2 regions of the Pseudoalteromonas undina genome follow, and region 2 is predicted to be linked to the other one. Evidence: predicted binding sites of a transcription regulator. Region 2 holds the regulator's gene; the other holds the start of a gene.

Region 1 (4,220 bases), on a different contig from region 2:
TGCCGCAGCAACCGCCAACAATATTAATAAAGCCCGATTTACCCCAATCTATGATCTCTTTTGCCATGTCGTCTGCTTCTAAATCGTATTCTCCAAACTCATTAGGTAAGCCCGCATTAGGGTGAACAGAGACAAAGGTTTCGCACACGCGCGATAGCTCTTCAACGTATTGGCGCAGTAAATCTGGCCCAAGAGCGCAATTTAAGCCAATTGAAAGCGGCTTAATATGGCGAATAGAGTTATAAAATGCTTCGGTGGTTTGCCCTGAAAGCGTGCGGCCTGAGGCGTCAGTGATAGTGCCTGATATCATCACTGGTAATGTACGCCCTGCTTGTTCGAACGCCTCTTCTACTGCGAATGAGGCGGCTTTTGCATTTAGGGTGTCGAATATGGTTTCGATTAAAATAATATCTACACCGCCTTCCATAAGTGCAAGGGTCGACTCCACATACGCAGTCACTAACTTATCAAAGGTGATATTACGATAGCCTGGGTCGTTTACATCCGGCGATAACGAGCAGGTTTTAGACGTTGGCCCTAAAACACCTGCTACATAGCGCTGTTTTTCTGGGGTTTTAGCGCTAAATTCATCACATACGGCGCGAGCTAACTTAGCCGACTCTAAATTAACTTCACGGCTTATGCTCGCCATATCGTAATCTTCCATCGAAATGGTGGTCGAGTTAAAGGTGTTAGTTTCGATAATATCGGCACCGGCGGCTAAAAAGCTGCGGTGTATATCAGTAATTATTTCAGGCTTGGTTAGGCTTAATAAATCGTTATTACCTTTAATAAGCACGTGCCAATCTTTAAAACGCTCACCACGGTAGTCTTGCTCTTCAAGCTTATGCGCTTGGATCATGGTTCCCATTGCACCATCTAAAATTAAAATGCGCTGTTTGAGCGCAGCGCTCAGCTCTTGATGTTTATTGTTTTGAGGATTATTCGGCATAGTTGTTAGTCCTTACGTCTTGGCTAACTAAGTTAATATCATAGGGTGTGGTTTGGTAAACGTAATAGTTTAACCAGTTTGAAAACAGTAAAAACGCGTGGCTTTGCCATGTTTTAGAGGGTTGTTTGCTGGCATCGTCATCAGGAAAATAGTTTTCGGGCTTTGGCGCATCGGGACTTTTTTGTAAATCGCGCTCATATTCGGCTTTTAAACTGTCGGCATCGTATTCGGGGTGGCCGGTAATAAACACTTGGCTGCCGGATTTATTTTTAAGTAAATACGCCCCTACTCGTTCAGAGCCCGCTAATACCACCAGCTCTTCACAGGCGTTTATTTTATTAATATCTATGTGGCCATAGCGTGAGTGGGGTACTAAAAAGGTATCGTCAAAGCCGCGGGTAAGTGCACCATGGGCAAAGTAACATTGATGGGTAAACACCCCGCAGAGTTTATTGTCTTTTAAATCGCGCTTTAAATTATAACGGTGGTATAAGGCCGCGTGGGCAGCCCAGCACGAAAACAAGGTAGAAGTTACATGTTGCTCGGCCCAATCAATAATTACTTTGAGCTCTTCCCAATACGCTACTTCTTCATACTCTAAATGTGCGAGCGGTGCACCGGTAATTAACAGTGCATCGTAGTTGTTGTTTTTTACTTCTGAGAAATAACGATAAAAAGTATCTAAGTGTTGCTCAGAGTTGCTACTACTGCGGTGCGTATCAAGGCGCAATAGCTCAACATTTACTTGCAGCGGAGAGTTAGCCAACAAGCGAATAAACTGTACTTCGGTTTCTACTTTATTAGGCATAAGATTAAGAATAGCTAAACGCATAGGGCGTATTTCTTGGGTTTTTGCACGCGTTTTTGGCATTACAAACACGTTTTCATGACGTAAACGTGCAATAGCTGGCAATTCGTCTTCTACTGTAATTGGCATTCTTAAAGCTCCTGCTCATAAAAACCGAGAGTTAATACGCTCTCATTATGAACAGAATGCCAAAAATATCAACCTCTAGATGTATAGATGTCTAAATGAAATTTATTCACGCGGTTTGTATAAATTGAATATGTACTTTAAAACAGTGCCATTCGTTGACTGTTTCACCTGTGAGCCACTACAATACAGCATTGAAATTTTTATTATTATTTGAAGGCTTCTTCCATGGTTTTACCTGATAAGTTTATATTCTCGATGAGTCGAGTATCTAAGGTTGTGCCACCAAAACGCACTATCTTAAAAGATATTTCGTTGCATTTTTTCCCAGGCGCAAAAATTGGTGTGCTAGGTTTAAATGGTTCTGGTAAATCATCACTACTTCGCATTATGGCGGGTGTTGATGAAGAGTTTGAAGGTGAAGCTCGCCCTCAACCAGGCACTAAAATTGGTTACTTACCGCAAGAGCCTGTTTTAGACGAAAGCAAAACAGTTCGTGAAATTGTTGAAGAAGCTGTAGGTGAAGTAAAACATGCCCTTAACCGCCTTGACGAAGTGTATAACGAATACGCAATGGAAGGTGCTGACTTTGACGCACTGGCTAAAGAGCAAGGTGAATTAGAAGCGGTTATTCAAGCCCACGATGGTCATAATATCGATAACGTATTAGAGCGTGCTGCCGATGCACTTCGTTTACCTGAGTGGGATGCTAAAATTGAGCACCTATCGGGTGGTGAGCGCCGTCGTGTTGCTATTTGTCGTTTGTTACTTGAAAAACCAGACATGCTGATTCTCGATGAACCAACTAACCACTTAGATGCTGAGTCGGTTGCCTGGTTAGAGCGCTTCTTACATGACTACGAAGGCACTGTTGTGGCAGTAACGCATGACCGTTACTTCCTTGATAATGTAGCAGGTTGGATTTTAGAGCTTGACCGTGGTGAAGGTATTCCGTGGGAAGGTAACTACTCGTCTTGGCTTGAGCAAAAAGATGCCCGCTTACAACAAGAGCAAAAATCTGAAAAAGCACGTCAAAAGTCGATTGCACAGGAACTTGAATGGGTGCGTTCAAACCCTAAAGGTCGTCAAGCTAAGTCAAAAGCACGTATGGCGCAGTTTAGCGAGCTACAACAATCTGATTACCAAAAACGTAACGAAACCAACGAATTGTTTATTCCACCTGGCCCACGTTTAGGTGACCAAGTATTAGAAGTAAACAACTTACGTAAAAGCTTTGGCGACCGCGTTTTAATTGATGACTTAAGCTTTAGCATGCCTAAGGGCGCTATTGTGGGTATTATTGGTGCCAATGGTGCAGGTAAATCAACGCTATTTAAAATGTTAAGCGGTGAAGAGCAGCCAGATAGCGGTAATATCAGCATTGGTGAAACAGTAGAACTGGCAACTGTTGATCAGTTCCGTGGCAACATGGACGAAAGCAAAACGGTATTCCAAGAAATCTCTGACGGCCAAGATGTACTAAAAATTGGTAACTTTGAGTTCCCAAGCCGTGCTTACGTTAGCCGTTTTAACTTTAAGGGTAACGATCAGCAAAAGTTTGTTAAAGACTTATCTGGCGGTGAGCGCAACCGTTTACACCTAGCTAAACTGTTAAAAGCAGGCGGCAACGTGGTGCTTCTGGATGAGCCAACTAATGACTTGGACGTTGAAACATTACGTGCTCTTGAGAATGCTATTTTAGAATTCCCAGGTTGTGTAATGTGTATCTCGCATGACCGTTGGTTCCTTGACCGTATTGCTACACACATTTTAGATTACCGCGACGAAGGCCAAATTAACTTCTTTGATGGTAACTATACTGAATACGAAGAGTGGCTTAAAAAGACTCTTGGCGCAGAAGCTGCACAGCCTAAGCGCATAAAGTATAAAAAAATTGGCTAACAGCCACAGTGAATAAGTTAAAAGCCCTGCATTTAATTCGGGGCTTTTTTTATGCGAGCTATTTTTATCTTTAAGCAAATTGGCGTGTTGGGCATTACCAGCTATGCTTATTATAAATAACAGCTTTATAAGATTATTATGCAAAACCGTCGGCAATTTTCTCGTATTATGTTCTCTACAGCAGCGCAACTAGTTATGGCTAGCAGCCAGTATGAATGTACCCTACTAGATATTTCTTTACATGGTGCGCTTATTACTAAAAGCGATGCATTTACTGGGAACAAAAATGACGAGGCAGTACTGCGCTTTACTTTGCCACAAAGCGATATTGAAATAAAAATGCCGGTGGTTATTCGTCATATAGAAGAAAACCATATTGGTCTTAAATGCCATAGTATTGATATAGACAGTATCACGCATTTAAAGCGCTTA
Region 2 (4,220 bases):
GCTGAGCTTAAACTCGAACCACCAAATTTATGAACCTGATTTACCATGTTAATACCAACTCGACTTCATGTTTTGTATTTTCAAAATTGGTAGGCACTACCATAACGCCGGATGCGCCGCGTTTAATTTTGCTGAACCAAATGACTCACTAGCACCATTTTTTGCAGCTAACGCGTTATCTGCTTGCCCGGGGCGAACCAAATTAAATACCCTGTCTAAATCAGCAAGTAAGTCTTTTGCATCTTCAATACCCACCGAAATACGAATAAGCGTATCACCCACCCCAGCCTCTGCACGAGCAGTCGCCTCCATGCCTGCATGGGTCATGGTTGCGGGGTGACAAATCAAACTTTCCACTCCGCCTAATGATTCCGCCAAGCTAAATTCATTTAAGCGCGTTAAAAACGCTGCAGCATCGTTTATATCGCCTTTGATATCAAAACTAACCATTGCACCAAAGCCAAACTGCTGCGCCTTAGCAAGCGTATGTTGTGGATGTGATTCAAGACCTGGATAGTAAACCTGAGCAACAAACGGGGAGTTTTCTAAATACTGTGCAATAGCGAGTGCGTTTTCTTGGTGTTGCCTCAAACGCACGTTTAACGTGCGCAAACCTCTGAGAGTTAAATAGCTATCAAATGGTGCCCCTGTAATACCAATATTATTTGCCCACCATGCCAGTTCTTCGCCAAGCTCAGCGCTAGCCGCAATAACCGCACCACCAACAACATCTGAATGACCATTGATATATTTAGTAGTGGAGTGAACCACAATATCAGCACCAAATTTAATCGGATTTTGCAAAGCCGGCGATAAAAATGTGTTATCGGCAGCAACGAGTGCACCACACTGCTTAGCAATATCGGTAACCGCTTTAATATCAGTTAATCGTAAAATTGGATTACTCGGTGTTTCAATCCAGATCAGCTTAGGCTTTATAACAAGAATATGCGATAAGCTTTCGCTTTTAGTGAAATCGACCACTTCTAGCTTTAATAAGCCGCGTTTTTCCAGTGAAGTAAATAAACGATAACTGCCCCCATAGCAATCGTGAGGGATCACTAATGTATCTTCACTATTTAATAATTGGGTTGTTAAGTGAACAGCCGCCATGCCCGTTGCGGTAATTATACCTTTAGCCCCGCCTTCAAGTTCAGTGAGCGCCTCAGCCAAAATGTCACGGTTAGGATTACCACTGCGGCCATAATCATATTGGCGCTTGGTATCAAAGTCAGCAAATGAGTAAGTGGTTGATAAATAAAGCGGTGGAACAACCGCACCATGCTGTTTATCGGCTTCTATTCCAGTACGAACAGCAATTGTTGCCTTATTTTTTTCACTCATTTTCGTCACCTTTACTATTTTGGATGTTTAGACGTCTAAAAGGTAGCGCATGCAGTTTAAGATGTCAAAACATTTAAATGTCCAGATAGCTAAATAACTAGTATTTGACTATCTTTTTTAAACCGATAGAATTTCACGCATATTTACACGCTTTGATGCTGTGTGAGCAATTTATAATCTGAGGCAACGATACATCTTATGGCTAAATGGAATGGTGAATATATTCACCCATACGCAGAACACGGGAAAAAATCCGAACAAGTAAAAAAGATCACCGTTTCGATCCCGCTAAATGTATTAAAAGTATTAACCGACGAGCGTACCCGTCGTCAAATAAACAACTTACGCCATGCAACAAATAGTGAGCTTTTATGCGAAGCGTTCTTGCATGCGTTTACAGGGCAACCGCTACCTAATGATGATGATCTACGTAAAGACAACGCAGAAAAAGTACCTGAAGAGGTGAAGAAAATAATGCAAGAAATGGGACTAGAAGTGCCTATTTTAAATGAAGACTAAATTTCTTTATCTGTGTTATAAAAAAACCTCAGCAAATGCTGAGGTTTTTTTGCGTTAATTTACACTTAAAATTACGCCATGTAATTTTCTGGCATATCAATTTGTGCCACACCCGAATCAACTGCAGCTTGAGCAACGGCTTTGGCGATACGAGGCAGTAAGCGCGGATCCATAGGTTTTGGTATAATATATTTAGCACCAAACTCTAATTTATCGATACCTGCAGCAGTCAGTACTTCAGCCGGAACTAGCTCTTTAGCAATACTGCGAATTGCCTCTACAGCAGCTATTTTCATTTCATCGTTTATTTCACTTGCGCGTACATCTAGTGCGCCGCGGAAAATAAATGGAAAACAAAGTACGTTGTTAACTTGGTTCGGATAATCAGAGCGGCCAGTCGCCATAATAAGATCGTTGCGTGCAGCATGTGCTAATTGCGGATCAATTTCAGGATCGGGGTTTGAACATGCAAATACAACTGGGCGGTCAGCCATTAACTTCAAATCATCGGCGGCTAATAAATTAGGGCCTGATACACCAACAAACACATCGGCATCTTCAATTACGTCCTGTAAAGTACGTTTATCCGTGTTGTTTGCAAATAATTGCTTATATTCATTTAAGTCATCACGACGTGTATGAATAACACCTTTACGGTCTAACATATAAATATGTTCACGCAGTGCGCCACACTTAATTAAAAGCTCCATACAGGCAACAGCTGCAGCGCCGGCACCTAAACACACGATAATCGCATCTTCAATTGCTTTACCTTGTACTTCTAGCGCATTTAGCATACCCGCAGCCGTTACAATTGCCGTACCATGTTGATCATCATGAAACACAGGAATGCTGCAACGTTCTATAAGTGCTTTTTCTATCTCAAAACATTCTGGCGCTTTAATATCTTCTAGGTTGATACCACCAAACGTGTCTGCAATATTCGCAACCGTGTTGATAAAGTCTTCGGTTGTGCGGTGCTTAACTTCTATATCAATTGAATCTAGGCCTGCAAAACGTTTAAATAATAATGCTTTGCCTTCCATTACTGGTTTTGAGGCCAGAGGGCCTAAATTACCTAAGCCTAAAATTGCGGTGCCGTTAGTAATAACCGCAACCATATTTCCTTTACCAGTATACTTATAGGCATTTGCTGGATCAGCGGCAATTTCACGAACAGGTTCTGCAACACCTGGGCTATATGCGAGCGCGAGGTCTTTAACCGTCTCAGCGGGCTTGGTCAGCTCAATACTGATTTTACCTGGAACGGGATGGGCATGGTAATGTAGTGCTTGTTCACGAAAATCTGACATAACGCGATTATATCCTGCAATTTAAGTTAAAGTGAGAGGTAGTTTTATTCTACGATACCTTTATTATTTTTAAATTCCAAGCAATATCAGGTCTATCCTGTTATATGCTAGAACTCTTAATTTTAAGTGATTTATCAGCAACTTCCCTAGATTATCCTGACATTTTTAAAATATAAATTCGTCATAAAAATGAAAATTACTGGTCGTTTTTACCCTTATTCAATATTTATGAAATACTCTTTTCAGTCTTAAATTAAAATAGTGAAATACCGAACTTTGTTTAACTTTAAATACAAATAACTTCACGTTAACTACATTTAAGTACCATATTTAAAGTGTAACAAATAAAAATATAGAGAATATTGGCAATTTTGTCTGCAAATGTTTATGCATATTCGGAATAAGAACAGGAAATAGTTATGCAAAAATAATAAATACAAAACTGTTATAAAAATGGAGGGATAAGTGAATTTTAGGCACAAAAAAAGCACCCTAAGGTGCTTTTTTTACATAGAAACAAAAAATTATTTTTTGCTGCTAAGTGCACCGAAGCGCTTGTTGAAGCGATCAACACGGCCGCCAGTGTCTAAAATCTTTTGCTTACCAGTGTAAAACGGGTGACACGCAGAACATACGTCTAAGTGAATGTCTTTACACAAAGTAGAACGAGTTTCGAATTTGTTTCCGCATGAACAAGTTGCAGAAATTACTTCGTACTTAGGGTGAATACCTTCTTTCATAGGAACCTCTAGTTAAGGCCGCATCGCTCTCCAAACCCGAAGTCTGGCACCATACGTCGTTAAAACAAATTTATTGGTCGCGAATTTTATCCAACAACCCGCACGCACACAAGCTTTAATTATTCTTTTTACTAAAAAGTCGGCAAACACCTATTGATTACTGATTTGTCGGTAGGCTTTTAATACTATTTTTAGTACATTAGGCTATTAGGTTTCTTAGTTGAGTTGTTATGTGTTTTGTTGAAGTTGCAATAAAAGTCCCCTTACCTCGCACCTTTGATTATAAAGTGGATGAGCAATTAAC

What was found. The regulator MetJ, encoded in region 2, represses methionine synthesis genes. The targets are predictions, from matches to a motif close to TAGACGTCTAGACGTCTA.
Region 1: a site for MetJ is predicted at 1,966-1,983, ahead of PUND_RS13080 (homoserine O-succinyltransferase). Genes of this name have one in related genera too.

Annotation. Positions count from the first base shown of each region.
Region 1 covers NZ_AHCF03000003.1:2,044,684-2,048,903, forward strand. Annotated here, with positions in the region: gene PUND_RS13075 (homocysteine S-methyltransferase family protein) at 1-952, opposite strand, end outside; gene PUND_RS13080 (homoserine O-succinyltransferase) at 942-1,889, opposite strand; gene ettA (energy-dependent translational throttle protein EttA) at 2,115-3,788, shown strand; gene PUND_RS13090 (PilZ domain-containing protein) at 3,927-4,220, shown strand, end outside.
Region 2 covers NZ_AHCF03000002.1:189,848-194,067, reverse strand. Annotated here, with positions in the region: gene metL (bifunctional aspartate kinase/homoserine dehydrogenase II) at 1-47, opposite strand, end outside; gene metB (cystathionine gamma-synthase) at 97-1,344, opposite strand; gene metJ (met regulon transcriptional regulator MetJ) at 1,543-1,863, shown strand; gene PUND_RS01470 (malic enzyme-like NAD(P)-binding protein) at 1,935-3,176, opposite strand; gene rpmE (50S ribosomal protein L31) at 3,701-3,916, opposite strand; gene priA (primosomal protein N') at 4,147-4,220, shown strand, end outside.